Regions from separate parts of the Nocardioides sp. DN36 genome, predicted to be linked through region 1. Evidence: predicted binding sites of a transcription regulator. Region 1 holds the regulator's gene; each other region holds the start of a gene.
The links. The regulator LexA, encoded in region 1, represses DNA repair genes until DNA is damaged. The targets are predictions, from matches to a motif close to TCGAACANNTGTTCGA.
Positions count from the first base shown of each region.

Region 2: the regulator LexA is predicted to act here: its motif matches at 6,443-6,458, upstream of ACZ43H_RS10915 (HNH endonuclease signature motif containing protein).
Region 3: the regulator LexA is predicted to act here: its motif matches at 6,921-6,936, upstream of recA (recombinase RecA).

Region 1 covers NZ_AP043823.1:3,160,055-3,169,614, reverse strand. Annotated here, with positions in the region: gene ACZ43H_RS16040 (alkaline phosphatase family protein) at 1-876, opposite strand, end outside; gene ACZ43H_RS16035 (alkaline phosphatase D family protein) at 876-2,624, opposite strand; gene ACZ43H_RS16030 (phosphatase PAP2 family protein) at 2,734-3,555, opposite strand; gene lexA (transcriptional repressor LexA) at 3,642-4,364, opposite strand; gene ACZ43H_RS16020 (GNAT family N-acetyltransferase) at 4,493-5,284, opposite strand; gene ACZ43H_RS16015 (SDR family NAD(P)-dependent oxidoreductase) at 5,344-6,141, shown strand; gene ACZ43H_RS16010 (DUF6318 family protein) at 6,356-6,895, shown strand; gene ACZ43H_RS16005 (hypothetical protein) at 7,225-7,650, shown strand; gene ACZ43H_RS16000 (LysM peptidoglycan-binding domain-containing protein) at 7,968-8,360, shown strand; gene ACZ43H_RS15995 (DUF3052 domain-containing protein) at 8,484-8,900, shown strand; gene ACZ43H_RS15990 (hypothetical protein) at 8,920-9,219, opposite strand; gene ACZ43H_RS15985 (ATP-binding protein) at 9,498-9,560, shown strand, end outside.
Region 2 covers NZ_AP043823.1:2,086,444-2,096,003, forward strand. Annotated here, with positions in the region: gene pknB (Stk1 family PASTA domain-containing Ser/Thr kinase) at 1-235, shown strand, start outside; gene ACZ43H_RS10890 (deoxyribonuclease IV) at 317-1,249, shown strand; gene ACZ43H_RS10895 (DMT family transporter) at 1,246-2,133, shown strand; gene aroF (3-deoxy-7-phosphoheptulonate synthase) at 2,259-3,305, shown strand; gene ACZ43H_RS10905 (NAD(P)-dependent alcohol dehydrogenase) at 3,368-4,333, opposite strand; gene ACZ43H_RS10910 (hypothetical protein) at 4,437-5,045, opposite strand; gene ACZ43H_RS10915 (HNH endonuclease signature motif containing protein) at 5,174-6,424, opposite strand; gene ACZ43H_RS10920 (NADase-type glycan-binding domain-containing protein) at 7,324-8,499, shown strand; gene ACZ43H_RS10925 (zinc-ribbon domain-containing protein) at 8,614-9,560, shown strand, end outside.
Region 3 covers NZ_AP043823.1:1,054,141-1,063,700, reverse strand. Annotated here, with positions in the region: gene ACZ43H_RS06065 (phosphoadenylyl-sulfate reductase) at 1-12, shown strand, start outside; gene ACZ43H_RS06060 (sirohydrochlorin chelatase) at 101-844, shown strand; gene ACZ43H_RS06055 (TerD family protein) at 902-1,468, shown strand; gene ACZ43H_RS06050 (DUF3037 domain-containing protein) at 1,494-1,883, opposite strand; gene ACZ43H_RS06045 (HipA family kinase) at 1,880-2,647, opposite strand; gene ACZ43H_RS06040 (PPK2 family polyphosphate kinase) at 2,697-3,542, opposite strand; gene ACZ43H_RS06035 (GNAT family N-acetyltransferase) at 3,650-4,366, opposite strand; gene ACZ43H_RS06030 (phosphoribosyltransferase) at 4,459-4,950, opposite strand; gene ACZ43H_RS06025 (regulatory protein RecX) at 4,971-5,711, opposite strand; gene recA (recombinase RecA) at 5,701-6,744, opposite strand; gene ACZ43H_RS06015 (hypothetical protein) at 6,996-8,036, opposite strand; gene ACZ43H_RS06010 (sensor histidine kinase) at 8,128-9,309, opposite strand; gene ACZ43H_RS06005 (response regulator) at 9,306-9,560, opposite strand, start outside.

The sequences.
Region 1 (9,560 bases):
CAGCGGGTCCGCGTCCATCGGTGCCTGGAGGCTGACCACCTTGTCCGGGGTCGACCAGTCCATCGAGTGGTCGGCGAGCACGAGCAGCATCGAGTGCCGCCAGCGACCGGTGGACCGCAGCATGTCCACGAACCGCCCGACCTGGTGGTCGGTGTCGGCGAGGGCCGCCCGCCGCTGCAGCTTCAGCGTCGTCCCGGTCAGGTCGGCGTGGCCGAACCGGTCGATGTCGCCGAGATTGACGAACATGAAGTCGGGGTCGAGCCGGTCGACCATGGCGAGGGCGGCGTCCATCGTGAACTGGTCGGGTGCGTGCCCGGAGACGGGCACGACCGGCGCCGGCTCCCAGCGGTGCGTGGCGCGGGTGCCGAAGACGCCGTAGAGGTACTCCTTGCTCAGCACGGTGCCGGTGGTGAGCCCGTGCCGGTTCAGCCGGCCGATCACGGTGGGCGCCGCGATGTCGGTGGCCCGGTCCATGGTCCGGACCTCGCCGAGCCCGCGGTCGTAGATCGCGTTGGCGGGCACGCCCGAGCGGTCCGGCCGCACGCCGGTCATCATCATCACGTGGTTGGGGATCGTCTCCATCACCGGCAGTGAGGTGGCGCGGGGGAACCGCAGCCCGCGCTCGCGCAGGGCGTGCAGGTGCGGGGTCAGCAGGCCGTCGATCTCGTCGGGGCGGCAGCCGTCGACCACCAGCACGTAGGCCCGCTTGCGGTGCCGGCTGCGGCCGGTGGTCGCAGCCGCGGCGCCGGGCAGGCTCGAGAGCAGCAGCCCGGACGCGCCGGCGGTGAGCCCGGCCGACAACAGGGTGCGGCGACCGGCCCGCGCCTGCTCGAGGCCGGCGACGAACGCACCGGACGGTCGTTCAGGTCCGCACATCAGGAGCCCACCGGGCGGTCGACCGCCTCGACGCGTCCGGTGCCGGTCCGGGTCGCCCACGAGGTGGACCAGGTGATCGGGGTGTCGCGGTCGGCCCGGTCGCCGATGACGAACCAGTCCATCTGGGCACGGTCGGCGGTCAGGTCGAGCACCGAGAACCCGTGGCTGTCGAAGTCGAGGTACTTCACGTGCCGGTTGTTGGCCTTGATCGCCTCCTCGACCGGCACGCTGGTCGTCCGGGCGGGCGAGCCGGTGATGTCCTTGAGGTTGCTGGAGGTCACCGACGTGCACACGAACTCCACCCCCGCCGACTCCCCGAGCGGGTAGGTCGAGGCGTCGTACGGCAGCTCGGCGGCCCAGCCGGAGTGGATGTCGCCGGTGATGAAGAGCGCGTCGCTGACCTGGTGCCGGCGGATGTGCGCGAAGACCTCGCGCCGGTCGTCGGTGTAGCCGTCCCACTGGTCGACGTTGTACGGCGCCCCGTCGGCCGGCAGCAGTCCGGTGACGTCGTTGACCGGGTCGACGAGGTCGTCTGGGATCGCCCCGAAGTTCACCGGCGCGATCATCACCGGGTTGCCGACGACCTTCCACTGCACGGCGTCGTGCGAGAGCGAGTCCTTGAGCCAGTCCATCTGCTGACGGCCGGTGATGGTGCGGTCCGGGTCGCTCACCGCGGGATCGGGGTCGGGCACCGGGGTGGGGGCGACCGGCTGGACCTGGCGGTCGCGGTGGCTGCGCAGGTCGAGCATGCTGAGCTCGGCGAGGGTGCCGAACCGGAGCCGGCGGAAGAGCCGGTCGCCGTCACCCACGCGGACGCTGCCGTCGAGCCGGGCGGGCATCCACTCGTCGTACGCGCGGTGCGCCCGCGCCCGGCGGTCCCGGTAGCTGCCCTCGCCGCCGGCGCCGTGGCCGGGGGTGTGGTTCTCCGCACCGTCCCGCCAGGCGTCGTTGGCGGTCTCGTGGTCGTCCCAGGTGACGATCCAGGGGTACTTCGCGTGCAGGTCCTGCAGGTCGGGGTCGCGTTTGTACTGCCCGTGCCGCTGGCGGTAGTCGGCCAGCGACACCATCTCGTGGGCGGGCTGGTGGCTGCGGATGTCACGGTCGTCCGGGCCGTAGCCGTACTCGCCCGGCCCGTACTCGTAGAGGTAGTCGCCGAGGTGCACGACCGCGTGCAGGTCGTCGCGGGCGGCGAGCCCGCGGTAGGCGCTGAACCAGCCCGCCTGGAGGTTCGCGCAGGAGACGACACCGAAGCGCAGGTGGTCGGGGGTGGCGTCGTGTGTCGGGGCGGTGCGGGTGCGCCCGGCCCGGCTGGTGTGGCCGTCCCAGCGGAACCGGTAGTGGTACCACCGGGCGGGGTCGAGCCCCTTCACGTCCACCTTGACGGTGTGGTCGCGCTCGGGGCCGGTGGCGAAGCTGCCGCTGCGCACGACGTGGCGGAACTGTGCGTCGGTCGCCACCTCCCACGCCACGCGCACCCGCGGCCCCCTCCCGGAGCCGGGGGTGCTGGCCGGGGTGGGCGTGACCCGGGTCCAGATGACCACGGCGGTGGGGAGCGGGTCCCCGGACGCGACGCCGTGCCGGAACGCGCCACCACCCTCCCGGGCCGGGGAGGCCTGCGCGGTCGCCGGTGCAGCGGTCGGCGCGAGGCCGGCGAGGACGCCGCCGGCGGCGCCGGTCGCGAGGACGGTACGCCGCGGCAGCGGCCGGGCTCGCAGGGGCTTCGGGGTGGCGGCGCGTGGGGTGCTCACGCGTCCTCAACGCACGGGACCGGGTGGGGGTGACGGCGCGCGGGGTGTGAGCACCGTCAGTTCACCCGGGCGTCGCCGGGGAGTCAGCGGGGCAGCCAGTCGGGGAGAGTCAGTCGGCGGCGGCCGCGGCCGAGCCCTGGGTCGCGGTCAGGCTGTCGAGCTCGCGGTCGAGCTCGTCGTCGTCGACCGGCGCGGGCATGCCTTCCGCGGCCAGCCACCCGGCGACCACGACCAGCCAGCCGACGACCACGTCGATCACCCAGTGGTTGCCGGTGCCGACGATGACGACGGCGGTGCCGGCGGCGTACAGCCAGCCGAGCACCCGCAGCCAGTGCCAGCGGGCGTGCCGCTGCAGCGAGATCGCGACCCACAGCGCCCAGCCGGCGTGCAGCGACGGGAACGCGGCCAGCTCGTTGGTGAGCCCGCCGAGGCCGCGCGGCGCGGAGGCGTCCGCGCTCCACCAGCCGTCGGCGGCGTGCAGGCTGAGCACGTCGACGTACCCCTCGATGAACCGCGGCGGGGCGGTCGGCATCAGGAGGTAGGCGACCAGGCCGATGATGGTGCCGATCGCGAGCGCCCGTCGGGCCGGGATGTAGCAGCGCGAGCCGAGCCGGTAGAGCCAGAGCAGCACGGCGGCGGTGACGACGTAGTGGAGCGTGGCGTACCAGTAGCTGCCGATCAGCCCGATGACGTCGTTGTCGGTGAAGAGATGGTTGAGGGGCACCTCCCAGTGGATCCCGAGGTGCCGCTCGATGTGGAGGAGGTCGTGGGCGCGGGCCAGGGCAGGGCCCATCGCGGCGTCGGCGAAGAGGCGCGAGAGGCTGTAGGCGACCCACAGGCTCAGGACCAGCGCCAGCTCGAGGACGCCGCGCACGAGACGCGGGTATCGCTTACGGATACCCACGATCGCGGGAATGCTCGGGATGCTCACGGGTCCACTCTCAGGTCAGGCAGGGCACATCGCTATCAAGTATGCCCCTGACCTCCCCCTGAAGCCCGCTCATTATTACCTCGGGGTCACATTCGCCGCAGGACCGCGGTGACCTTCCCGAGGATGGTCGCGTGGGTGCCGTCGATGGGCTCGTAGGCGTCGTTGTGAGGGAGCAGCCAGACGTGGCCGTCCTTGCGCTGGAAGGTCTTCACCGTCGCCTCGCCGTCGATCATCGCCGCCACGATCTCGCCGTTCTGCGCGGTCTGCTCCTGGCGGATGACGACGTAGTCGCCGTTGCAGATGGCGGCGTCGATCATCGAGTCGCCGGAGACCTCGAGCAGGAAGAGCTGGCCGTCGCCGACGAGCTGCTTGGGCAGGGGGAAGACGTCCTCGATCCGCTCCTCGGCGAGGATCGGGCCGCCGGCCGCGATCCGGCCGAGGACGGGGACGTACTGCGCCGCGGGCACGGCGTCGCCGACGCCGGTCTCGTCGTACATCGTCTCGTCGGCTGCCGAGATCGACCGGCGGGCGGCCATCACCTCGGGCAGGAACACCTCGATGGCGCGGGGACGGTTGGGGTCGCGCTTGAGGAAGCCCTTCTCCTCGAGCACCTTGAGCTGGTGGGCGACGCTGGAGGAGCTGGTCAGGCCGACGGCGTCGCCGATCTCGCGCATGCTCGGCGGGTAGCCGCGCTTCTCGATGGAGTTCCTGATCGTGGTCAGGACGCGCTGCTGGCGCGGGGTGAGGCCGGTGGCGTCGGGCGGGCCGTCGGGAAGCTGGGTGACCTTGTCGGACTTCTTCGTGGCCATGCGGCTGCCTCCAGGCTCTGCGGCGGACGCTCCGGGGCGCCCCGGGCGAGTGGGGACCACGCTAGCCAAATCGACTGGGTGATTCAAACATCTGTTCGAAGGCGTGTCGCGGGTCGTGACGGGGGTGATCAGGCGTCGTCGGGGGCCCACACGTACTGCGGCATGGTGCACACCTCGACGTAGCCGAGCCGCTCGTAGACCGGTCGCCCCATGCTGCTCGCGACCAGGATCGACTCGTCGCACCCACGCCTCCGTCCCTCGCGCATCAGGGCGGCCGTGACGGCGTACCCGACACCGCGCCTGCGGGCCTGCGGGAGCGTCGCGACGTCGTAGATGCCCGCCGTGCGTCCGGTGATCCACACCGAGCCGCAGCCGACGGGCTCGCCGTCGAGGCTCGCCACGGCGTGCACCAGGCAGGCCGGGTCGAAGACCGTCAGCCAGTCCCGGAGAGGTGCGGCGAGGGAGCCGGGGATCTCGAACACCTCGCACATGAGTCGCGCGACGTCATGGTCCGACGCGTCGGTGCCGAGCGCGATCTCCAGGCCGGGCACCGCGCTCGTCTCGGCTCCGTGCTCCTCGGTGACGAGGGGGACGTGCATGCCCGGACTGTCCTCGCGGTGGGCGCCGATCCCGGTGAGCGCGCGGTCCAGGGCCTCGGACCAGGTGGACGGGCCGCACCACCACAGGAACGGGAGCCCGGCCTCGATGAACGGGGCCGCCGTCTCCTCGACGCGTGCCTGCTCGGTCCCGGGGGCGAACCGGGCGCCGACGACGTCGTTGAAGAGCGGGTGCGGCAGTCCGGTCCGGAACGTCGTGACGTCGGGGTCGGTCCCGGTCGTGACGAGCGGGGAGGTGGCCAGGACGCGGTGGAACTCCGCGAGGTTCACCTCGACGGCGTCGGCGCGCGGGTCGCTGGCCATCTTCGGAACGTACGCCGGGACGGGCCGTCTGCGCATGACGCATCTGGTTGACTCCGGCCATGCCCTTTGCCTCGAGCTGTGTCGTCACCGGAGGTGCCCGCGGGATCGGGCGGGGGATCGCCGAGCAGATGGTCGCCCGTGGCCACGCCGTCGTCGTCACCGACGTGGACGGGCCCGCTGCCGAGCGGACGGCCGCCGAGATCGGCGCCGTGCTCGGTCTTGCGCTCGACGTCCGCGACCCGGCCGCCCACGCTGCGGCCGCCGCGGAGGCCACGCGCCACGGCGAGCTCACCGCGTGGTTCAACAACGCCGGCGTCGGCGACGACGGCACGCTCTCCGCGCTCTCCGAGGAGGCGGTGCGGCGGCTGGTCGAGGTCAACGTCCTGGGCACGCTGTGGGGGATGCGCGCCGCGCTCGAGGCCTTCGGCCCCCGCGGCGGCGACATCGTGAACACCGCGTCGCTGTCGGGCTTCGGGCCGGTGCCGGGCTACAGCGTGTACGCCGCCACCAAGGCCGCGATCGTCTCGATCTCCATGTCGTGTGACGTGGAGACGCCGCGGGGCGTGCGCGTGCACGCGCTCTGCCCGGACGGCGTGCAGACAGCGATGCTGGACGGCCAGGACCCGGAAGGGATCGGGTCGGCGCTGGTGCACTCCGGCGGACGGATCCTCACCGTCGACGAGGTCGCCTCGGCCGCGGTCTCCCTGCTCGGCACCTCCCGGGTGGTGCGCTCGGTGCCGGGCTGGCGGGGCGGCGTGGTCCGGGCCTCGGCGCTCGCGCCCTCGGTCGCTGCGCGCGGGCTGGGACTGTTCGTCGCGCAGGGGCGGCGGGCGATGAAGCGGTCCGGCTCCGCCTGACCGGTCCCGAGAGCAGGGCAGTTCGCCCTCTCTTGGTTCCTCGTCGCGCTCGGTCTCGCCGGGTGGCGCTCGAACTGCCCGGCCGTGTGGTCGCGGCTCGTCATCCACAGGTCGGTGACGTGTGGGTTCCCCGCTCGTTGGACCTCTACTAGCGTGCTTGTCGGCGCTCGGTTCTCGGGTTTTCGGGTGCCGGTTCTCGGGGAAGGATCTGCGCGTGCATCGCTCTCGGATGGCGTTCGCTTTCGGACTCGCGTCTGCCCTGGTGCTGGGTGGGTGCTCGGATGATCCTGAGCCGAAGATGGCTCCGGCTCCGTCTGCATCGGCCTCGGTGAGTGAGTCCCCCTCGCCGAGCGAGTCGTCTGGGTCATCGCCTCGTGATGCCCAATCCGAGTTCATCGGGACGTACTTCGATTCGGTCTCGGATTCGATCTCAACAGGTGACACCGCTGCATTTATGAGCCTCTCTGACGAGAACTGTCAAAGCTGCAAGGCGCTGCAGCAAAACCTGCACAGTGCGTATCTCGGCGGCGGCCACATCGAGGGTGGCAAATGGGAGGTCACGTCCTCGGAGTTCGTTCGTGAGTCCAAGCGGGTTGGAGCAATTTGGAACGTCGACGTTGCCACTCAGCGCGAGCGCTGGTTCAACGGTGACGGTGATCAGGTCAAGACAGTCGTTGCCGGCGTCCAGCATCTAGGAGTGGCAATCCAGTCGACGCCTGATGGCTTGATCGTGCGCGAGATGAGACTTCGATGATCGTCAGAGCCTCCCTGCTCGCCATGGCCGTGGCACTTGGACCTTTCTCGGCTGCGACAGCGGACTCGAGCGGTTCGCATGGAGGTGCCAACGTCACGGCTAATGCTGGCGGCCTGACCACCCACTTCGTGCATCACTTCCCGGGGCAGTCGTCCAACGCCCCTGGCTCTGCAGACCAACCTTCTGAGGCGATCGCGTCCGAGGCGACGACATTCGTGGACGCGGGGCTGTTGACGAGTTTCTGCTCCGGCACGAACTGGACTGGGACGTGCAACCCAATCGAGGCTCAGACCGGGCCCGCTCCGACGCCGGCTGTTACCCAAGGCGTCGTGCTGGGAGCGCTGAAGAAGATCGAGTTGCCGAAGTCCGACCTGAAGGTCCAACCGCCGGGCGGCGAGACGCTGGTCAACTTCGAGACGAACTTCTACACCGAGCAGCAACCGTTCACGCGCACGGTGCGCCTGCTGGGGCAGCGAGTGGACCTGAAGATCTGGCCGAGCCAGTTCCGGTGGGTGTTCGGTGACGGGGACGAGCTGGCCAGCGCGAGCGCGGGGGCGCCGTACCCGGACCTGGAGATCACCCACGACTACCGCGCCAAGGGCGGGGTGAGCCCACGCGTGGACACGACGTACTCCGCCCAGTTCCGGGTCAACGGCGGGCCGTGGCGCGACGTCGACGGGACGGTCACGATTCCGGGTGCGCCGGAGCGATTGCGGGTGCGGACCGCGACGCCGGTCCTCGTCGGCTACCACTGAGATCTCGGAGTCCCATGTCGCGCCAGGCGCGAGAACCACTCCACGATCGCGCCTCGGAGTAGGGGCCATGCACCCGCGCGAGCGCACCCCCAAGCACTCGAACGCGTTCGAACAAATGTTCGTCACGGGTCTTGTGCCGTTCGAACACCTGCTCTAACCTCGTACACATGTTCGATCGAACGCCTGATCGACTCGATGGAAGCCGGATGGTCCAGACCAGTCCCACACGGACTGTCGGTGGCTCCCGTTAGACATCGGTTCGACAGCAGATCGATCACGACGACCGAGGCTGACCGCCACTTCCCCAGGAGGTCCCGATGAGCACGATGACCGCGAGCACCACCTTCCGCCCGACCGTGGTGCGCACGCCCGCCACCCGGACGACCCGCACGGCCCCGATCGGCCACGCAGGCGGCCAGGTCCGGCTCACCCGTCGCGGCCGGCTCGTCGTCTTCGCGCTCGCCCTGCTCGTGGTCCTCGGCCTCGGCCTGTTCTGGGCGGCTGGGTCGGTCGCGACCGAGCAGCCCGGCACCCCCGAGCCCACCCGTGTGGTGATGGTCGGCTCCGGCGAGACCCTCTGGGCGATTGCCGCCGACATCGCCGACGACGGCGACGTCCGCGGCATGGTGGAGCGGATCGAGCGGCTCAACGCCCTCGACTCCGCGATGGTGCAGGCCGGCCAGCGCCTGCGCGTCCCGGCGGGGGACTGACCCGCCGACGCAAGACTTCGCCAGCCGACTCGACCCCGGCTGGCGAGCCGGGGAAGACGAGGGGTGGGGCCTGGGGAGGCTCCGCCCCTCGCGGCATTTCCGCCACGTCGCTAGCGTCGCGCCATGGCCGGCTACTCAGGCACCCCGCTGGTGCGCAAGCTCGGCATCAAGGACGACCATGTCCTCTTCCTCGACGGCGCCCGCGACGCCCTGGACCTCGGCGAGGTCGCGGCCCGCGTCGTACGCCGTCTGCCGCGGCAGGCCGACGTCACCCTCACGTTCCACACCCGGCGCGGAGCGCTGGAAGCCCGGCTCCCGACCCTGTTCGAGCGGACGGCTCGTGACGGCATGGTCTGGGTCTGCTGGCCCAAGAAGGCCGCGCAGAGGACGACCCGCAACCCCGACGGCCTCGAGTCCGACCTCGACGAGAACATCGTGCGCGGGCTCGGCCTCGAGCTGGGGTTCGTCGACGTCAAGGTCGCCGCGATCGACGAGACCTGGTCGGGGCTGAAGTTCGTCCGCCGCCTGGCCGACCGCTGAGGAATCGACGAGAGAAAGGTCAGCGAGCGGCGCGCCGGCCGCCCGGGGTGCGGACCTGCGGCACAGCCGGGGGTGCGAGCGGAGCGGGGTCCTCCGGAGCAGGGGAGGGCGCGTCGTGGGTGATCCCCAACCGGCGCAGCAGCCGGGTCACCAGCATCAGCCCGGCGAACAGGCACGCGACCGCACCCGCTGACGCGAGGGCGAGGAACCACCAGGCGCGCGAGTCGCCCGAGCGGGCGGTGGAGCCGAAGTCGATGGCGGCGTACACGAGGTACCCCCACGCCACCACGCAGACCGTGACCCCGACGGCGAGCAGCAACAGGGTCGGCGAGAACGACGGTGCCCGTTTCGATGCCCGTCGTGACCCTGCGCGCTTCCCCCGGCTTCCCACAGTCACATTGTGACCGATCGTGAGGGTCGCCACGCCGTCGGGCCGGCACTTCGATCCGGATCGCGACACGAATGTCAAGTGCCGTATGGGGGATCTGTGCGCCGTGTGGCGTGGCTTACCCTGTGCCCGTGGTGGAGGGGTTGGGCTCCGCGGGGGATGCGCCCTCGGAGCAGCTTGAAGAGGGGCCGCGAGGACCGCTGGGGCACTTGTCCCGACTGGGGTTCGCGCTGCGCAGCGCGCACGACGTGGACCAGATCGCGCGCTTCCTG
Region 2 (9,560 bases), 1.1 Mb from region 1:
CCGGGGCGACACCGTCACGCTGGTGGTGTCCAAGGGGCCCGAGCTCGTCGAGGTCCCCGGCGGCCTGGTCGCCAGCGGTGTCGAGGCCGCGACCGCGAAGCTCGAGGCGCTCGGCTTCAAGGTCGAGGTGAAGGAGAACGACCACTACATCGGTGTCGGCTACGTCTACTCGGTCGACCCGGGGTCGGGCTCGATGGTGCCCAAGGGGTCGACCATCACGCTCTCCATCCTCTGATCCCACCCCGGTCGCGACCGCGCCGGCCCGGCCGCTGAGGGCGATTCCGTCCGGCCCGACGCGCCGACCTAGGCTTCTCCCATGCCCCTTGACCCGACCGTGGACCACGCTGCCCGCAACCCGATCGGCACCCACGTGCTGGTCGGCAAGGGGCTCGTCGACGGGGCGCTGGCCAACGCCGAGCTGCTCGGCTGCGAGACCATCCAGGTGTTCGTCGGCAACCCGCGCGGCTGGGCGCTGAGCGCCGGCAGGCCCGCCGACGACGCGCGCTTCCGGGCCGAGCTCGAGCGCCGCGGGATGCGGGCCTTCATCCACGCGCCGTACCTGGTGAACCTCGGCTCCCCCACGCCCGCCACCTACGAGAAGTCGGTCGCGTCGGTGGCCCACAACCTGCGGCGTGCCGCCGAGATCGGCGCCGAGGGCGTCGTCGTGCACACCGGTTCGTTCGTCGACCCTTCCACCGACCCGGCCGAGGGCGAGGCGAGGTACGCCGCCGCCATGCGGCAGGTCCGCGAGGGCCTGCTGCCGCTGCTGGACGCCGTGGCCGGGGACGACGCGCCGTGGCTGCTGCTGGAGCCCACCGCGGGCCAGGGCCGGTCCCTGTGCGCGGGCGTGGACGACCTCGAGCCCTACCTGGCCGCGCTCGACCGCCACCCCAAGGCGGGCATCTGCCTGGACACCTGCCACGTCTTCGCGGCGGGTGCCCCGCTCGACGAGCCGGGTGGCGCGACCGCGACCGTCGACCGGATCGTCGAGATCGGCGGGCCCGGGCGGCTGCGGCTGGTGCACGCCAACGACTCCATGGACGTGCGCGGCGCCTTCAAGGACCGGCACCAGCTGATCGGCCAGGGCCACATCGGCACGGGCGCGTTCGAGGAGCTCTTCGCCCACCCGGCGACGGCGGGCGTGCCGTTCGTGCTGGAGACGCCGGGCTCCCGGGACGCCGACAACGTCGACATCCCGCTGCTCAAGCAGCTGCGCCGGCAGGCCCTGACGCTGACCGCCGCCGGATGAACCGTCGTACCTCCCTGCTCGCCACCGGTGCGCTGCTGGCGATCACCGCGATGTGGGGATCGACGTTCTTCCTGATCCACGACCTGCTGGAGCGGGTCCCGACCCTGGACTTCCTCGCGGTCCGGTTCGCGGTCGCCAGCGTGGCGGTCCTGGTGGTCGCGCCGCGCGCGGTCGGGCGGCTCTCACCCCGGGCACGACGCAGCGCCGTCGTGCTGGGGCTGCTCTACGGCGTCGCGCAGATCCTGCAGACCGCCGGCCTGGCGCACACCGCCGCAAGCGTGTCGGGCTTCATCACGGGGATGTACGTCGTGCTGACGCCGGTGTTCGCGGCGGTGCTGCTGCGGACCCGGATCACGGCGGTGACCTGGGGTGCGGTCCTGCTGGCAATGGCGGGGCTGGCCGTCCTCACCCTCAACGGGCTCTCCGTCGGGTACGGCGAGGCGATCACCCTGGTCGCGGCGGGGCTCTACGCCCTGCACATCGTCGGGCTGGGCGCCTGGTCCACCCCGCACGAGGCGCTCGGCATGTCGATCGTGCAGCTGGTCGTGATCGCGCTGGTGTGCCTGACCGCGACCGCGCCGGACGGGATCGTGCTGCCGCAGACCCGCGCCGACTGGCTGTCGCTGGTCTACATGGCGCTGTTCGCGGGGGCGCTGGCGCTGCTCGGCCAGACGTGGGCGCAGGCGCACCTGCCGCCGACCCGCAGCGCGATCATCATGAGCATGGAGCCGGTGTTCGCGGCGTTCTTCGCGGTCCTGCTCGGCGGCGAGTCGTTCACCCTGCGGATGCTGACCGGCGGGCTGCTCGTGCTCGCCGCGATGCTGGTGGTCGAGCTGGCGCCGCGTCGCAAGGTGGAGGGCGAGGTCCAGCACCTCACCGTCTGACCCGTGGCCCGCGCGGGTCCACATCATGGGCTCCCCCGGCGGCGCCGCACCTGCCTCGCCTAGCGTCAGGGACGACGTACCCCGACCCCGACGACGTGGTCGCCCCGAAGCAGAGGACTCCGCCCATGGTCGTCGTCATGTCGCCGGACGCCACCCCCGAGGACATCGCGCGCGTGGTCGCGCGGGTCGAGGAGGTCGGCGGCGAGGCCTTCGTCTCCACCGGTGTGGTGCGCACGATCATCGGCCTGGTCGGGGACATCGACTCCTTCCACCACCTCAACCTGCGCACCCTGCCCGGCGTCGCGGACGTGCACCGGATCTCCGACCCCTACAAGCTGGTCAGCCGCCAGCACCACCCCGAGCGGTCGACGGTGTGGGTGGGTCCGGAGGGCCACCAGGTGCCGATCGGCCCGGACACGTTCACGCTGCTCGCGGGGCCGTGCGCGGTCGAGACCGCGGAGCAGACCCTGGAGACCGCCCGGATGGCGAAGTCGGCCGGGGCCTCCCTGCTGCGCGGGGGCGCGTTCAAGCCGCGGACCTCGCCGTACGCCTTCCAGGGGCTCGGCCTTGAGGGGCTGCGGATCCTGAGCCGGACCCGAGAGGCCACCGGGCTGCCGGTCGTCACGGAGGTGGTCGACGCCCGCGACGTGCCGGTGGTGGCCGAGCACGCGGACATGCTGCAGATCGGCACCCGCAACATGGCGAACTTCGGCCTGCTCCAGGCCGTGGGCGAGGCCGGCAAGCCGGTGCTCCTCAAGCGCGGCATGACGGCCACGATCGAGGAGTGGCTGATGGCCGCGGAGTACATCGCCCAGCGCGGCAACCTCGACGTGGTCCTGTGCGAGCGCGGGATCCGGACCTTCGAGCCGGCCACCCGCAACACCCTGGACATCTCCGCGGTACCGGTCGTCCAGGCCGCCAGCCACCTCCCGATCATCGTGGACCCCTCGCACGCGGCCGGGCGCAAGGACCTCGTCGTGCCCCTCTCCCGGGCGGCGATCGCGGTCGGCGCCGACGGGGTCATCGTGGACGTGCACCCCGATCCGGAGACCGCCCTGTGCGACGGACCGCAGGCGCTGCAGGGCACCGAGCTGCGCGAGCTGGCCCAGGCGGTACGCCGGCTGCCGCCCGTCGTCGGGCGGCTGGACGCGCGCGAGCGGATCCGCGGCTAGGTGTACTCGGCAGGGACGTTGGTGACGGTTCCGTCGCCGGCCGGGCGAGCGGCCCGCGGTGGTCAGACGACCAGCGCGACCCGCCCCGACCCCGACCCTTCCTGCAACCGCCTGACGGCGTCACCGGCCGCGACCAACGGGTAGCTGCGGTCCAGCACCGGGCGGACCTTCCCGGCGACGACGAGGTCGTTGACCGCCTCCAGGGTCTGGGAATCCTCCTTCGCGACGAAGAAGCCCAGACGTTGGCTGACGAACGGCGAGAGCATGGCGGCCGCGAGCTGCCGGTTCATGCCCCCGATCCACCGATCACCCTCTCCGCCGACGATCACCAGACGGCCCCCTCGATTCAGCGCGTGCCGCAGCCGCCTGACCGGAGTGCGGCCGAAGACGTCGATGATGACGTCGTAGCGGCGGTCGCCGGCGGCGAAGTCCTCGCGGGTGTAGTCGATGACGTGGTCGGCGCCCAAGGACGTGGCCACGCCCATGCCCCGGGTGCCGCACACACCGGTGACCTCCGCGCCCAGCGCCTTGGCCGTCTGGACCGCGATGCTCCCCACGGCGCCGGTGGCGCCGACGACCAGCACGTGGTCGCCGGGAACCACGCGAGCGTGGTCACGCACGGCCTGCACGGCGGCGAACGCCGCGTAGGGCAGCACCGCGGCCTCCTCGAAGCTGAGCCCCTGAGGCTTGGTCGCCACCTTGTCCGCCGGAGTCACGACGTACTCCGCGAACGCACCCTTCGCGGCGCCGTAGACCTCGTCCCCGGGCTGGAACCGGGTCACGTCCCTGCCGACCGCCTCGACCCGACCGGCGAAGCTGACGCCGGGCACCTCCTGCCGGGGAGAGCGCAGACCCGTCCCGAGCCGCATGAGGTAGGGCTCCCCCGTCATGAAGTGCAGGGCACCCCTGTCCACCCCGGCGGCAACCACGTGGACGAGGACATCGTGCTCACCCACGTCGGGTCGAGGCACCTCCCCCACTGAGAGCGCGTCCGCCCCGCCGTAGCGGTGCTGCACGATGGCCTTCATCTCGACTCCTTCCCGGGGTGCTGCGTTTCCACCATCGTGATCCGGGTGGGGGTCGCCGTCACGGGGCCTTCGTCACACGGGCCGGCCACGCAGTCCGGGCGCGCTATCGCAAGGGCACCGTCAGGGAGATCGCCGCCATGCCGGGAGCCGCCAGCTCGAGGTACAGCTCATGAGCATCGGCCGGCGGTCGGGGGCGGTAGGACTGGCGCGCATCCCACTCGGTCCCCGTCCCACCGAATCCGCCACCGTCAAGGCCGTACACCGTGCCGAGATCGTCCGTGATCCTGATGGTGATCCGTGCCAGGCGGCCGGCCGGGTCCTCGGGCAGTTCTCCACGAGCCTCCCTGGGCGTGGCAGCCCACCACTCCATTGCCTCGTTGTAGCCCCGGGTGAGCCGGTCGCGCTCGTCGGAACGCACAGCGACCAGGTGCACGTGCACGAAGTTGTCGACGGTCACCCCGACGAGCTCCACATCGACCCCGTCCACGTGACCGATGCGCAACGACTGCTCGGGCTCCCACCGGTGACGGGGCACGCGTTCGACGGTGATCTGGAACGCGTGATCCTCGTCCCCGTAGTCGACGGCGATGACGCCGAGGTCGAGCCGGTCCATGCCATCCAGCCGGCGTGCAGACCGACGTCGGGCCCGCGGCTTCTCGTGCGCCGGGCGGGCGAAGAGCTCGGTGATCACGGCTTCGACGTCCTCGGGCATGACCGGAGCCTAGGGCGCAGGGCGAGCGTTCGCGGCACATCGGCCACGGCCAGGTTGCGGGCGCGTGAGTACGGCGGGCCACGGCTGCGGGTCCGTCGGATCTGTGTCTGCGCTGGTCGGCGGTCGGCCTACGTGCGTCTGGTGAACCTGACGTCTCCGTTGGCCAACCGGTCGGTGGTGAAGCGTTGGTCGTGGGCGCGGTGGTGGTGCCAGTTGCAGAGGAGTACGCCGTCCTTGAGGTCGGTCTTGCCGCCCTTCGCCCAGGGGGTCTCGGCGTGGTGGGCTTCGCACCAGGCGGCGGGGATCTCGCAGCCCTGGGCGCGGCAGCGTCGGTCGCGGATGACCAGGGCCTTGCGTTGCGCGGGTGAGAACAGCCTGCGCGAGCGGCCGAGGTCGAGGATCTCGGAGTCGCCGCCGAGGACGACGGGGATGATCTGGGCGGTGCAGGCGAGCCGGCGGGCCTCGGCGGCGGTGATCCGGTCGCCGGTGGCCAGCCCCGCGGCGCCGAGGCCGGTGGTGAGCTGGTCGAGGTCGATGGTGACCATTACGGTGGTCGCGGTGCCGCCGTGCTGCGGGAGCGCCTGGGTGGGGAGCTGTTCGAGGAGGGTGCAGAACGCCTCCCCGAGCCGGCGCGGGTACGGGAGTTGCTCCACCTCACTGTCACCAGTGTGCTGTTCCTGACGGCGGGGTGCGGAGAGGGACTCGAGGTAGACCTTCAACCGGGACGCGACGTGGTCGGGGACCCTGATCGCGATGTCGGTGGACCCGTCCCCACGCACCCGCATGGTGAGCCGGGTGGTCCGGCGGGCGGCACGCTCCTCGGCCTCCAGCTTCCGCTGCTCCTCGGCGTCGGCGATCTCGGGGGCGAGGACCTCCAACAGGTGCTCGCCGAGCCGTTTCAGTGCCCGGGGACTGAAGTGCGCGGCCTGCTCGACCAGGTGGGCCTCGGCCTTGGCCTTCAGCTCGGGGCCGAGCCGGTCGGGCAGCCCGTCCAGCGCCTTGACGATCACCTGTGCTTGGGCCTGGTTGACGCGGGTGTCCAGGCACGCGGCCTGCAGCTGGGGCCAACGGCGGTCCAACGCCTGCCCCAGCCGGGCCTGGCGCGCCACCGTCGAGTAGTCCGCACACCGGGTGCGTTCGGCCCAGGCGGCGACGTTGCGGTCCCCGGTCGCGACGGCCAGGTCCTCGGCGTTCGCCAACACCCGCGCCTGGATCGCGGCCAGCTGCTCGGCGGCCCGGTCCAGCCATTCCAGGATGACCTCCTTGTCGGCGGCATCGAGGTAGGCGGGGTCGTACTCGGCCAGGAACCCGACCTGCGCGGCGAGCGCGCCGACGTCACCCACCATCGGGTGGATGATCGGGGTCGGGTCAACGGCCATGCCTCATTCTACAACTATCCGAGCATGTTTTCGAGTAAAATCTCTGGGCTGGGGAGACCGCGCGAGTCCCTCCCAACGTGATCCGCTGGGCGGGGTTGTCGAAGCTTCGTCGCTGGCGCTCCTCGCACCTCAACCGCCGAGCCCGGGATGGAGGCCGAGGTGGTCGTCGGCGGCGCCGATCGGCTGGGCGGGGTTTCGAGGCTTCGTCGCTGGCGCTCCTCGCACCTCAACCGCCGAGCCCGGGACGGAGGCCCAGGTGGTCGTCGGCGGCGCCGATCGGCTGGGCGGGTTTCGAGGCTTCGTCGCTGGCGCTCCTCGCACCTCAACCGCCGAGCCCGGGACGGAGGCCGAGGTGGTGGTCGGCGGCACCGATCCGCCGGGCGGGGTTTCGAGGCTTCGTCGCTGGCGCTCCTCGCACCTCAACCGCCGAGCCCGGGACGGAGGCCGAGGTGGTGGTCGGCGGCACCGATCCGCCGGGCGGGGTTTCGAGGCTTCGTCGCTGGCGCTCCTCGCACCTCAACCGCCGAGACGGGACGGAAGCCGGAGGGTCGTGCATCCTGAGCGGGGTTTCGAGGCTTCGTCGCTGGCGCTCCTCGCACCTCAACCACCGGCCCAGGACGGAGGCCGAGGTGGTGGTCGGCGGCACCGATCCGCCGGCGGGGTTTCGAGGCTTCGTCGCTGGCGCTCCTCGCACCTCAACCACCGAGCCGGGACGGAGGCCAAGGTGTCGTCGGCAGCGCCGACCCGTAAGCCGGGCGACGACCGGAGCCGAAGCCGGCGGCACCCGGCGAGCGCCCCTACCACCCGCCCCCGATGCCCGCCCGCGGAGACAGCCGCGGCCCGGGATCAGGCACTCCCCTACGCTGGCCTGCGGACCAGATCGACCGGAGGAGGGTGACGTGGATACGTGCGCGAGCTGCGGGCACGAGCTCGGCGGTGGCCGGTTCTGCACGGCGTGTGGCGCCCAGGCGCAGGAGCCCCGACCCCAGGCTGCGGCCGCGGGCGCCGGGCAGCACCGGGCCGACGTCGCCGAGGACCACGACGAACGCACTCGGCAGATCCCGCGGCTCCAGGTGGACACCCCCGATGACTGGCGCACCGGCACCGCGGAGCGGCCCGCGGTCGACGGCACCACGACCCGTCGGATCCCGCCCGTGCCGACCACGCCACCCCCGACCACAGTCCCCCCGACCACGCCACCCCCGACCACGCCACCCCCGGGCGCAGGACCGGCCGCGCCGCGGCCGACGGGCCCGCCTCCGGCCGGCCCGCGGCCCGCCGGCACGCCCACCGCACCGCCTCCACCTGCGACGGGCGGCGACGGCCCCCGCTTCCCTCTCTTCGCCGACGAGGTGGTCCCGGCCCCCGAGCCGGCCGCCGACCAGCGCCGGCGTGGAGGCCGCGGCTGGCTCCCGTGGGCGGTCGGCGCGGCCGTCCTGGCGCTGGTGGCTGCCCTCGGCGGCTGGCTGCTCCTCGGCGGTGACGACGAGCAGCCCGCGGGCGCCGGCGCGAGGCCGGCCGCCGAGAAGCAGCCCGGTGGCTCCGGGAAGCAGCCCACCCCGACGCCCGACCAACCGTCCGGCGAGCCCGGCGACCTGGCGCGCGAGGCCACCGCGAAGGTGCCCGCGACCGCGCCCCCCAACCAGGACACCAGCGGCAACATGGTCCGTTACGACGCCCGCAACATGCTCGACGGCGTCGCCTCGACCTGCTGGCGGATGGCCGGCGACGGCTCGGGCGAGGAGATCACCTTCGAGCTCCCCGCCGACACCCGGCTGACCGCGGTCGGCATGATCAACGGCTACGCCAAGGTCGCCGCCGACCAGCGCGGCCGCAGCCTGGACTGGTACCACGGCAACCGTCGCGTCCTCACGGTCGAGTGGGCCTTTGACGACGGCACGACCGTCACCCAGGGCCTGCGCGACACCATGCAGATGCAGACCCTGCGCATCGATCCGGTCACCACCCGCACCGTCACGCTGCGGCTGCTCTCGGTCTCCAAGCCGGGCAAGGGCCGCGCGGCGCGCAACTACACCCCGATCAGCGACGTGACGCTGCGGGGCGCGCCCGCCTGAGGGCGGATCCACCTCAGAACGGCGTACGCCGGCCGCGCGCCGCGTGGGTTTGGGCGGGGTGCCCGCGGGATAGCCTTCCGCGCGACACATCTCACCTGTGATGACGGGAAACCCATGCCCACCTGTGCCCACTGCGGCTCCGAGAACCCTGAGACGAGTCGCTTCTGCGGCGGCTGCGGCCAGCCCCTCGGCTCGGACACCCCGACCGCCCCGCTGCAGGCAGCCGCTCCCGCGGCCCCGCCCGCGGCTCCGCCCACGGCTCCTCCCGCGGCTCCGCCCACGGCCCCGATGGCGGCGCCTCCCACGGCGCCCCCGGCCGCGCCGCCCGTCCTGCCCCCGCCGCCGGCTGGTGCGCCGTACGGCGCCCCCCAAGGTGCGCCCCAGACTTCACCCCCGGATCCGGAACAGCGCGCACACCAGGGGCCGACCGCCCCCTCGCTGGCCTCGGTCAACTGGCAGCGGGTCCTCGTCGGCAACTGGCTGGGCGCCGGCCTCACCGCGGCCACGGCTCTCGGCGTCGCGGGCGTGCTCTCCACCCTGCTGGCCCTGATGTCCAAGCCCGAGGACTTCGGTGTCGACAACGGCCTCACGCTGGTGGCGACCTTGCTGGCCGCGACCTTCGGGGCGGACCTCGTCCTCGACCTCGACTTCGGGAACGAGAGCGCGTCCGCGCACCTCGGCATGTTCCCGCTGACGGTCACGATCATCGCGCTCGTGGCTGCGGCGCTGGTCTTCCGCCGGGTCACCAAGCGCTACCAGCGGGTGTCGGACGCGATCGGTGACGCCGCTCGTGCCTCCCTGCTCCTCGGCCTGGCGGTGATGCTGTTCGCGATCGTCTTCCGTGGCGACAACGACAAGCTGGGCGGCGGCTGGGGCGCGGAGCTCGCATCGCGCCAGATCGGGTTCGACGCGAGCTGGGGACCGAGCATCGCAGGCGCGTTCTTCCTGTCCTTCCTGGTCCTGCTCGTGACCCTGGTCGCGGTCCTCTACGCGTCGCGGCGTGACTGGTGGCCGGCACCGGTCCAGCGCGTGCACGACTGGACGGCAGCGCCGCTGTACGG
Region 3 (9,560 bases), 2.1 Mb from region 1:
ATCCACTCATGACCCGTCACTCCCACCAGATCGACAGCGCTGTCGGTCGTCGTCACACCACCACCCCGGTAGCACCGGCAACACAGAGGAGGCCGCACTGATGGCTGCTCCTGCCCTGGTGGCCCTGGCTCACGGAAGCCGTGACCCACGGTCCGCTGCGACGATCACCGCCCTGGTCGACGAGGTCCGCGCGATGCGCCCGGACCTGCGTGTCGAGCAGGCGTTCCTCGAGCTCTCCAAGCCGTCGTTCACGACGGTCGTGGACCGGCTCGTGAAGGCCGGCCACGACGAGATCGTCGTCGTACCCCTCCTGCTCACCGAGGCCTACCACGCGAAGGTGGACGTGCCGTCCGCCGTCGCCGAGGCGCAGGCCCGCCACGAGGGCCTGCAGATCCGGGCCACCTCGATCCTCGGCCTCGAGCCGTGCTTCCTCGAGGTCCTCGACGTCCGGATGCGCGAGGCGCTCAAGGCCGCGCGGGTGCGCGAGCTCGACGCCCTGGTGCTGGCCGCCGCAGGCTCGAGCGACGCGCTGGCCAACCAGGCCGTCGCCCGGCTCGCCCGGGTGTGGGGCCAGCGGCACAAGCTCCCCGTCACCGCGGCGTTCGCCTCGGCCGCTCCCCCGGCCGCCGGTGAGGCCGTGCGCCAGTTCCGGGCCGAGGGCCGCCGCCACATCGCGGTCGCCTCGCTCTTCCTCGCCCCGGGCTTCCTGCCGGACCGGGCCGCGGAGCTGGCCACGGAGGCCGGCGCGATCGCCGTCTCCGAGCCGCTGGGCGCGCACCCCGAGCTGGCCCGCACCATCCTGGCGCGGTACGCCGTGGGTGCGGTCGAGCTCGTCCCCGTCTGACGTCGGGTCGTTCCTCCCGCCGGGTAGGTTCGAAGGACCACCGACGGGAGGAACGACGTGACACAGCTGAGCGCGGGCCAGGAGCTGGAGCTGGCCACCGATGAGGGGCAGCCGCTGACCCGGCTGCGCGTGGGCCTGGGCTGGGACAAGGAGCGCACCGCCGGGTTCATCGGCACGGGCGCTCCCGACGTCGACCTCGACGCGTCGGCCGTGCAGCTCGCGGACGGCCAGCTCTTCGACCTCGCCTTCTACAACAACCTCCGGACCCGCGACGGCTCGGTCGAGCACCTCGGCGACAACGTCACCGGGCGGGGCGAGGGCGACGACGAGGTCATCACCATCGACCTCGGCAGCGTCTACGCCAAGGTCGACACGATCGTCGTCCTGGTCAGCAGCTACCAGGGCCACACCCTCGAGTGGATCAACAACGCCTACTGCCGGATCACCGACGAGCACGACGTCGAGCTGGCGCGCTTCACCCTCACCGGCGGCGTGCCGCAGACCGGGCTGGCGATGGCCAGGCTGCACCGCGACGGCGACCGTTGGACGCTCCGCGCGATCGGTGAGGGCATCGACGTCAAGGTGCCCACGGAGTCGCTGAGGGCGTTGCGCCCCTATCTCTGACCCGCCGACCGCCCGGCCGGACCGTTCAGCCGACGAGCTTCCCCAGCAGGTGGTCGAGCTGGCGCGCCGGGTCGGCGGTGACGCCGCCGTGGACCGGGCCCGGCTGGATCACGGTGCTGCGCGGCGCCTTGATGAACCCGAAGCGCTGACCGATCGGCCGGTCCGCGGCTGCGCCGCCGCGCTCGTCGCCGGCGCACACGCCCTCCACGAAAGCCAGGGCCTCGCACAGCTGGTCGAGGTCCAGACCCGGGTCGAGCGCCGACAACCGCTCGCGGTCGACCGCCCACGCGACGTCGAGGTAGTCGCTCGCCTGGCAGTAGACCACCACACCGACGTTGAGGAACTCCTCCCGGTCCACGCGCGGGACGCAGCGCAGGACGACGTACTGGTAGGCCAGCCTGGTCGATGCACTCATGCACCCACCCCCTCCGGCAGCCACTGCCGGGTCGCCAGCCGCGCGGTCAGGAAGGCGACGTACGCCGCGCGCACGGCGTCCGCGGTCTCCGCACCGGGGACCGGCTCCAGCCACTCGTCGGGCACCTCGGCCAGCACCTCCGCCAGGACCGACTCGTCGAGCAGCGCGCGGATCCGCTCGTCGGCGGCAGGCAGCTCGGCGGCGTGGGACCCGAGCACGTGGTCGCTGGGGTCCCACGGCTGGGCGGCGAACCTCGCGGGATCGGTCACTCCTCCGGACCAGGCGTGGTGGAAGTACAACGACGCGCCGTGGTCGATGACCCACAGGTCACCGTGCCAGAGCAGCAGGTTGGGGTTGCGCCAGCTGCGGTCGACGTTGGCCGTGAACGCGTCGAGCCACAGCACGGTGGCACCCACCCCCTCGCCGGCCGGGAGGTCGCCGTCGTACCCGAAGGCGCCCGGCAGGAAGTCCACCCCGAGATTCAGCCCCGCACTGGCGTTGAGCAGGTCCTGGACCTCCTCGTCCGCCTCGTAGCGCGCGATCTCGGGGTCCAGCTCCAGGGCGACCAGCCGCGGGGTCTTCAGCCCGAGGCGGCGCGCCAGCTCGCCGACGACCACCTCGGCGACGAGCACGCGCAGCCCCTGGCCGGCGCCCCGGAACTTGCAGACGTAGGTGCCGAGGTCGTCGGCCTCGACGATGCCGGGCAGGCTGCCGCCCTCGCGCAACGGCGTGACGTACCTGGTGACGGAGACGGTGGGGATCATGCGCGGTCCCCGCGGAGGTGTGAGCGCAGCGAGCAGCTTCGTGGGGTGCTCATGAGATGGGTGCCTCGTCGACGAGGCGCTTGGTCTCGGCCTGCACGTCGAAGTCCGCGACCGGCCACTGCGGATCCATCCTGCGCAGCGTGTCGTACAGGAGCCGGCCGATCGCGAGGTTGCGGTACCACTTCTTGCCGCTCGGGATCACGAACCACGGGGCGTGCTCGGTGTTGGTCCGCTCCAGGGCGATCTCGTAGGCCTCGCGGTAGCGCGGCCACTGCGCACGCTCGTCGATGTCGCCGGGGTTGAACTTCCAGTGCTTGCTGGACTTCCCCAGCCGCGCGAGCAGCCGCTCCTTCTGCTCGTCGGCGGAGATGTGGAGCATGCACTTCACGATGGTCGTGCCGCTGTCGACGAGCTCACGCTCGAGGTCGTTGATCGCGCCGTAGCGGCGCTCGATCTCGTCGGGCCCGGCCAGCTCGCGTACCCGCCCGATCAGCACGTCCTCGTAGTGCGAGCGGTCGAAGACGCCGATGTAACCGGGCTCGGGCAGGGCCCGGCGGACCCGCCACAGGAAGTCGTGCTCCCGCTCCTCGTCGGTCGGCGCCTTGAAGGAGGTGATCCGCACGCCCTGGGGGTCGACGAGGCCGACCGTGTGCCGCAGCACCCCGCCCTTGCCGGAGGTGTCCATGCCCTGCAGCACCAGCAGCAGGCGGCGCCCGGAGCCCGAGCGACCCTCCGCGAACAGCCGTTCCTGGAGGTCCGACAGCTCGTCCCCCAGCGCGAAGAGCGCCGCCTTGCCCTTCTTCTTGCCCCCCTTGAAGCCCGGCGAGGTGTTGGTCTCGATGGTGGTGAGGTCCACCGGACCCGCGGGCAGTCGGAAGGGGTACTCGTCGGTCATGCGGGCCATCATGGCGGGTCTCGACGGGCTCGACCGCCGAAGGGTGCGGCTCGACCACCGGAGGTGTCCGGCTCGACCACCGGAGGGGTCCGGCTCGAGCCCGGGACTCACGCCAGGACGCGGCGTACGTCGAGGCTGCAGCCCACCACCGTGTCGACGCTGCCGTCGCGGTGCTGCTCGTCGAACCTCATCTGCTCCGCGAACCCCGCCTTCGCCAGCACCCGCAGCGAGGCGACGTTGCGGTGGTCGGGCGCCGCGAAGAAGGCGGGTGCGTCGGAGAAGCGACGGCGGGCGCGCAGCATCCAGGCCCACAGGATCCGGACGCCGAGGCCGCGACCCAGCCAGGCGGGATCGCCGATGGCGTAGTCGATCCCCACCGCCTGCGGGTCCGGGCCGAGCGCGGCATAGTCCGGGTAGTCACCGATGCGGTAGTCCTGGACGAAGCCGACAGACCTGCCGTTGACCTCCGCGACCCACATCCTGGTCGGGGTCATCCCGTCGATCCGCGGCGCGTACTCCGCCTCGACGGCCTCCCGGGTCGGCTCGCCGGCGAACGCCCACCAGCGGCGCACGTGCTCGCTCTGCCGCCAGCGGACCAGGGCGGGCAGATCGCCGTGCGTCATGGCGCGAGTGGTCACCACGCGGTCGTGGTCGACGACGAAGTGCTTGACCTCACCGGACAGGTCGACCGGCACCGGCTCCGCGTGCACGCTCGCGCACGTGCGTCTCGCCGCCTCGGCCCAGGACTCCCCCGCGCGCACGACGCCGGCGAGGTCGTGCCCCCGGTCGTGGACGACGACACGCATCCCGATGTGCTCGGTCACAGGGTGAGCGTAGGCCCGATCCGCGGGTGAGGAGCAGCGTCCGGCTCGGGCGCGATCGACTCGAGCCCGGTCGTCTCGGGCCCCGGCCGGCCTCAGGCGGGGGCGCCGCCGGCTCGCTGGACCAGCGGCGGCTGGGAGGACCACGGGAAGTCGATCCAGGCCGACGTCCGTCGCCAGGCGTAGTCGGGCTTCACCACCGACCGCGGCTTCTCGTAGACCACGGCGGTGCGGGCCTCGGCCACGTGGTCGGCGCAGAAGTCCTGGACGATCTCCAGGGTGCGCCCTGTGTCGGCGACGTCGTCGGCGATGAGCACCTTCAGTCCCGACAGGTCCACCACGTCGGGGGTGGGCGGCAGCATGATCGGCATGTCGAGCCGCTGGTCCTCGCCGGTGTAGAACTCGACGTTGACCACGGCGAGGTTCTTCACCGCCAGCGCATAGCCGAGGCCCATGCCGAGGGCCAGTCCGCCGCGGGCGATCGAGAGGATCAGGTCGGGGTCGAAGCCGTCGTCGACGACCTGCTGGCCGAGGTCGCGCACGGAGGCGCCGAACGCCTCCCAGGTCAGGGTCTCCCGGTCGGTCATGACGGGAGTCTGCCGCACTGTCAGAGCCCCGGGCCGGGGAGGTCCTCATCGTGGTCGCGACCGCTCGCCGCGAGCTCCTCGCGGACCACCGCGAAGGCCAGGCCCGAGCCGTAGCCCTTGCGCGCGAGCATCCCCACGAGGCGGCGGGTGGCGGTGGTGTCGTCGACCCGGGCCAGGGAGCGCAGCTTCTTGCGGACCAGTGCCCGAGCCGCCTCCTCCTCGGCCGCCGGCTCGATCTCGTCGAGCGCCTCGCGGGCGACCTCGTCGTCGACACCCTTGCGTCGCAGCTCCTGGGCGAGGGCCCGGCGGGCCAGCCCCTTGCCGGGCTGTCGGCTGGCGATCCACGACCGGGCGAACGCCTCGTCGTCGACCAGGCCGACCTCTTCGAAGCGGTCGAGCAGCCGGGTCGCGATCTCGGCGGGGACGTTCTTGGCCGCGAGCTTGTCGCCGAGCTCCTTGCGGCTGCGGGCCTGGCCGGTCAGCTGGTCCAGCAGGATCTTGCGGGCGACCGACTCGGGATCGGCCTCCGGCCCGCCCGCCTTCGGGTCGGGTGGGGGTGGATCCGTCCGTCCGGCCCGCCGCCGGCCCGGCCGCTCGCCGCGCCGCGACGACGTCCGCTCGGCCCCGACATCCGCCGGGGCGGGCGTGGCCGCGCGCTGCGTCCACGCGTCCACCCCGGCGGTGACGTCTCCGGCCCACGAGGGCGCGGGCCGATCGTCGTCGAAGCCCGACGAACGGGTCCTGCGGGACTCAGAAGTCATCGACACCCAGCGGGTCGGCGGGGGCCTCGGCGTCGACCGTCGGGCCCACGCCGAGCTTCTCGAGGATCTTCTTCTCGAGCTCGTTGGCCAGGTCGGGGTTGTCGCGCAGGAAGTTGCGGGCGTTCTCCTTGCCCTGGCCGAGCTGGTCGCCCTCGTAGGTGTACCAGGCACCGGCCTTGCGGACCAGGCCCGCCTCCACGCCGACGTCGATCAGGCCACCCTCGCGGCTGATGCCCTTGCCGTACATGATGTCGAACTCGGCCTGCTTGAACGGCGGGGCGACCTTGTTCTTGACGACCTTGACGCGGGTGCGGTTGCCGACCATGTCGGTGCCGTCCTTGAGCGTCTCGATGCGACGCACGTCGAGGCGGACCGAGGAGTAGAACTTCAGCGCCCGACCACCGGTCGTGGTCTCCGGGGAGCCGAACATCACGCCGATCTTCTCGCGCAGCTGGTTGATGAAGATCGCGGTGGTCTTGGAGTTGTTCAGGGCACCGGTCATCTTGCGCAGCGCCTGGCTCATCAGCCGGGCCTGCAGGCCGACGTGGCTGTCACCCATCTCGCCCTCGATCTCGGCGCGGGGCACCAGGGCGGCCACCGAGTCGATGACGATCAGGTCGAGCGCACCGGAGCGGATCAGCATGTCGGCGATCTCCAGCGCCTGCTCACCGGAGTCGGGCTGGGAGACCAGCAGCGCGTCGGTGTCGACGCCGAGGTTCTTCGCGTACTCCGGGTCGAGGGCGTGCTCGGCGTCGATGAACGCCACGATGCCGCCGGCACGCTGGGCGTTGGCCACCGCGTGCAGGGCGACCGTCGTCTTTCCGGAGGACTCCGGGCCGTAGATCTCCACCACGCGGCCGCGGGGCAGACCGCCGAGCCCGAGCGCCACGTCGAGCGCGATCGAGCCGGTCGGGATGATCTCGAGCGGGGCGCGCGTCTCGTCGCCGAGCCGCATGACCGAACCCTTGCCGAACTGGCGCTCGATGTTGGCGAGCGCGGTGTCGAGAGCCTTGTCGCGGTCTCCACCAGCCATGTCGTTCTTCTCCTTCGGGGGCTTCCCCGCCCCACGTCGTGGTCGCTTCGTCTGGGATGTCGTCGTCGTGTTCATCGTCGTGCGAGACGCTAGACGGGACCGCCGACAGTGCCGGTCCGGGGCCGGACTGCTGGGGACGACGTCGACCTGCGCGTCACCTGTGGACACACCCTAGCCCGAACACGTGTTCGACTCACGTAGGCGTGATGGGCGTGTCGGGTGCCGAGGCTCGGCCGCGTGCGTCGCCGTTGTCAGCCGCCGCACAACTGGGACTGCCGGGCGTGCAGCGTCGCGTGGTAGGCGTCCGGCTCCCGGACGCCCTGCTTCCAGCTGGCCAGCCACATCTGCGTCGCCGCCGTCGGTGAGAGACGTCCCGACCGGAGCATCTCCATGTCGTGCACGTGGTGCTCCCAGGTGTCGATCGACGTCCGCGCGGCGTCCAGCGCCTGCTGGTCGTGGGCCACGACGCGGGCACAGGAACGCAGGGCGGCGGAGGCGTCCTCCTGTCCGTCCGCCGGGGCGCAGGCCCCGGCCCGGTCGGCGAGGCCCCGGTCGGCGGCCCGGAACCGGGCCAGGCGCTGGTGCGCCCCGACGCGCGTCCGGTTCCAGAACTGCGTCGCCTGCTGCAGGCTGATGGCGCCGGAGACGAGCTGGTTCATGGCGCCCACGTGCACCTCCCACTGGTCCAGGGCGGGCGCGGCGGCGCGGAGCGCGCCGTGCAGGGCCGCGGCAGCATCGGCGCACTGCTCCTCGCGCCGCTGCTCAGCTGTCGTCGTGGCGGTCGTCGTCGGGGCGTCCGTCGGGGTGGTCGACGGAGTCGTTGACGGCGCCGGGTCCCTGCGCGACGCGGCGGCGTTCGCAGGAGCGCGGGACTCCCCGTCGGACCCCGCGGCGGCGAGCGACCAGACCAGGGCCACGACCAGCATCCCGGCGAGCGCGCCGGCGAAGAACGCCGGGCTCAGCCACCACCGCGCAGCCCCGTGCGCGTCGTCGGCTGACTCGACCCAGACCTCCCCGGGCCCCTCGGCCCAGTCCCCGTCGGGTGCTTCGACCCAGTCCTCGTCGGGTGCCTCGACCCAGTCATCGTCGAGGAGCTGGTCCCAGTCGTCGCCCCACTCGAGGTCCTCGTCCGGGGCAGCGTCGCCGGCCGACGCGGGAACGGCGTCGTCCCGGAGGTAGTCCCCGTCCGGGACCTCCTCCTCGTCCGTCCACGCGTCGTAGGCGTGGTCGCCCAGCCACGCCGACGGCTCGTCGGTGCCGTCGCCGTGGTCCGAGAACCCCCGTTCCTCCACGGCTCCACTCTTCGTCGATCCCGGCACGAGCGAACCCCCCAAATGGGCTATTCCCCCGGGCAGGGCACCGCCGGCGGCGGCGTACGACGGCTCAGGCGGGGTCGGCGACCGGCTCGCGCGACGACTCGCCCGGCACCCGTGGGAGCACCACCCGGAACCGGCAGCCGGCAGCGGTCGGTCCGTCGGCGACGTTCTCGACCTCCACCTGCCCCCGGTGGGCCTCGACGATGCCCTTGACGATGGCCAGGCCGAGCCCGGCGCCCCGGGCGTGCGAGGAGTCGTCGGGGTCGGGGGTGCGCGCCGCTCCCCCCTGCCAGGCGACGTCGAAGACGCGCGCCATCTCGTCGGCGGTCAGGCCACCGCACCCGTCCACGACGCTCAGCTCGACCCCCTCGGCCACCGCGCGCCCGTGGATCTCGACCACTCCGTCGGCCGGGGTGTGCCGGATCGCGTTCATGACCAGGTTCGAGACGACGCGGGACAGCCCGGCGGGGTCGGCGGTCACCTCGACGCCCTCCTCGACCGTCCCTCCGAGGCGCACCCGCCTGGCGCGTGCCACCGGGTCCGCGCCGGCGATGGCCTCGCTGACCAGGTCGCCGAGCACCACCGCCTCGGGGCTGAGCCGCAGCACCCCGGCGTGGATGCGGGAGAGCTCGAAGAGGTCGTCGACCATCCGCACCATGCGGTCCACCTCGGCGCGGATCTGACGGTGGTAGCGGGCGGGGTCGGCGGCCAGCCCGTCCTCGAGCGCCTCGGTCATCGCACGCATCCCGGCGAGCGGCGTACGCAGGTCGTGCGAGACCCACGAGACCAGCTCGCGCCGCGACTCCTCGAGCCGGGCCGCCCGGACGCGCGCCTCCTCGAGACGCTCGCTGGTGCGGGCCAGCTCCTCGGAGAGCGCCTGGAACTCGCTGGGCCCGCGGCTGCCGGCGACGAAGCGTCCGTGCTCCGCCATCCGCCGGGCCTCCTCGCGCAGCGCGGCCGACCAGTGCACGATGGCTGCGCCGAGCGCGAGCGCGACCGCCACCGCGACGACGCCGGCGACCAGGGCGACCAGGCTCACCACGCCCCAGTCGTGGTCGGAGATGAACATCAGCTCGGACGTGGCCAGGACGCCCGCCAGCACCGACAGCACCGCGACCAGCGCCACCAGCCCGAGCTGCCAGCGGATCGAGCGGTGCCGCAGCAGCCAGGCGACGCCGAGCCCGACGGCGCCCACGGCGGCGGCGCTGGCGGCGGACACCAGGACGATCTGCAGCTGGTCGGAGCTCATCCGGCAGCCTCCCAGCGATAGCCCACGCCCCACACGGTGAGCAGGCGCTCGGGCCTCGTGGGGTCGCGCTCGACCTTCTCGCGCAGCCGCCGCACGTGCACGGTCACCGTCGACCTGTCCCCGATCGACCAGCCCCACACCTGTTGGAGCAGGTCGTCGCGGGAGAACGCGACCCCCGGGTGGGCGACCAGGAAGCGCAGCAGGTCGAACTCGCGGGCGGTCAGCGCCAGCGGGCTGCCCGCCCGGGTCAC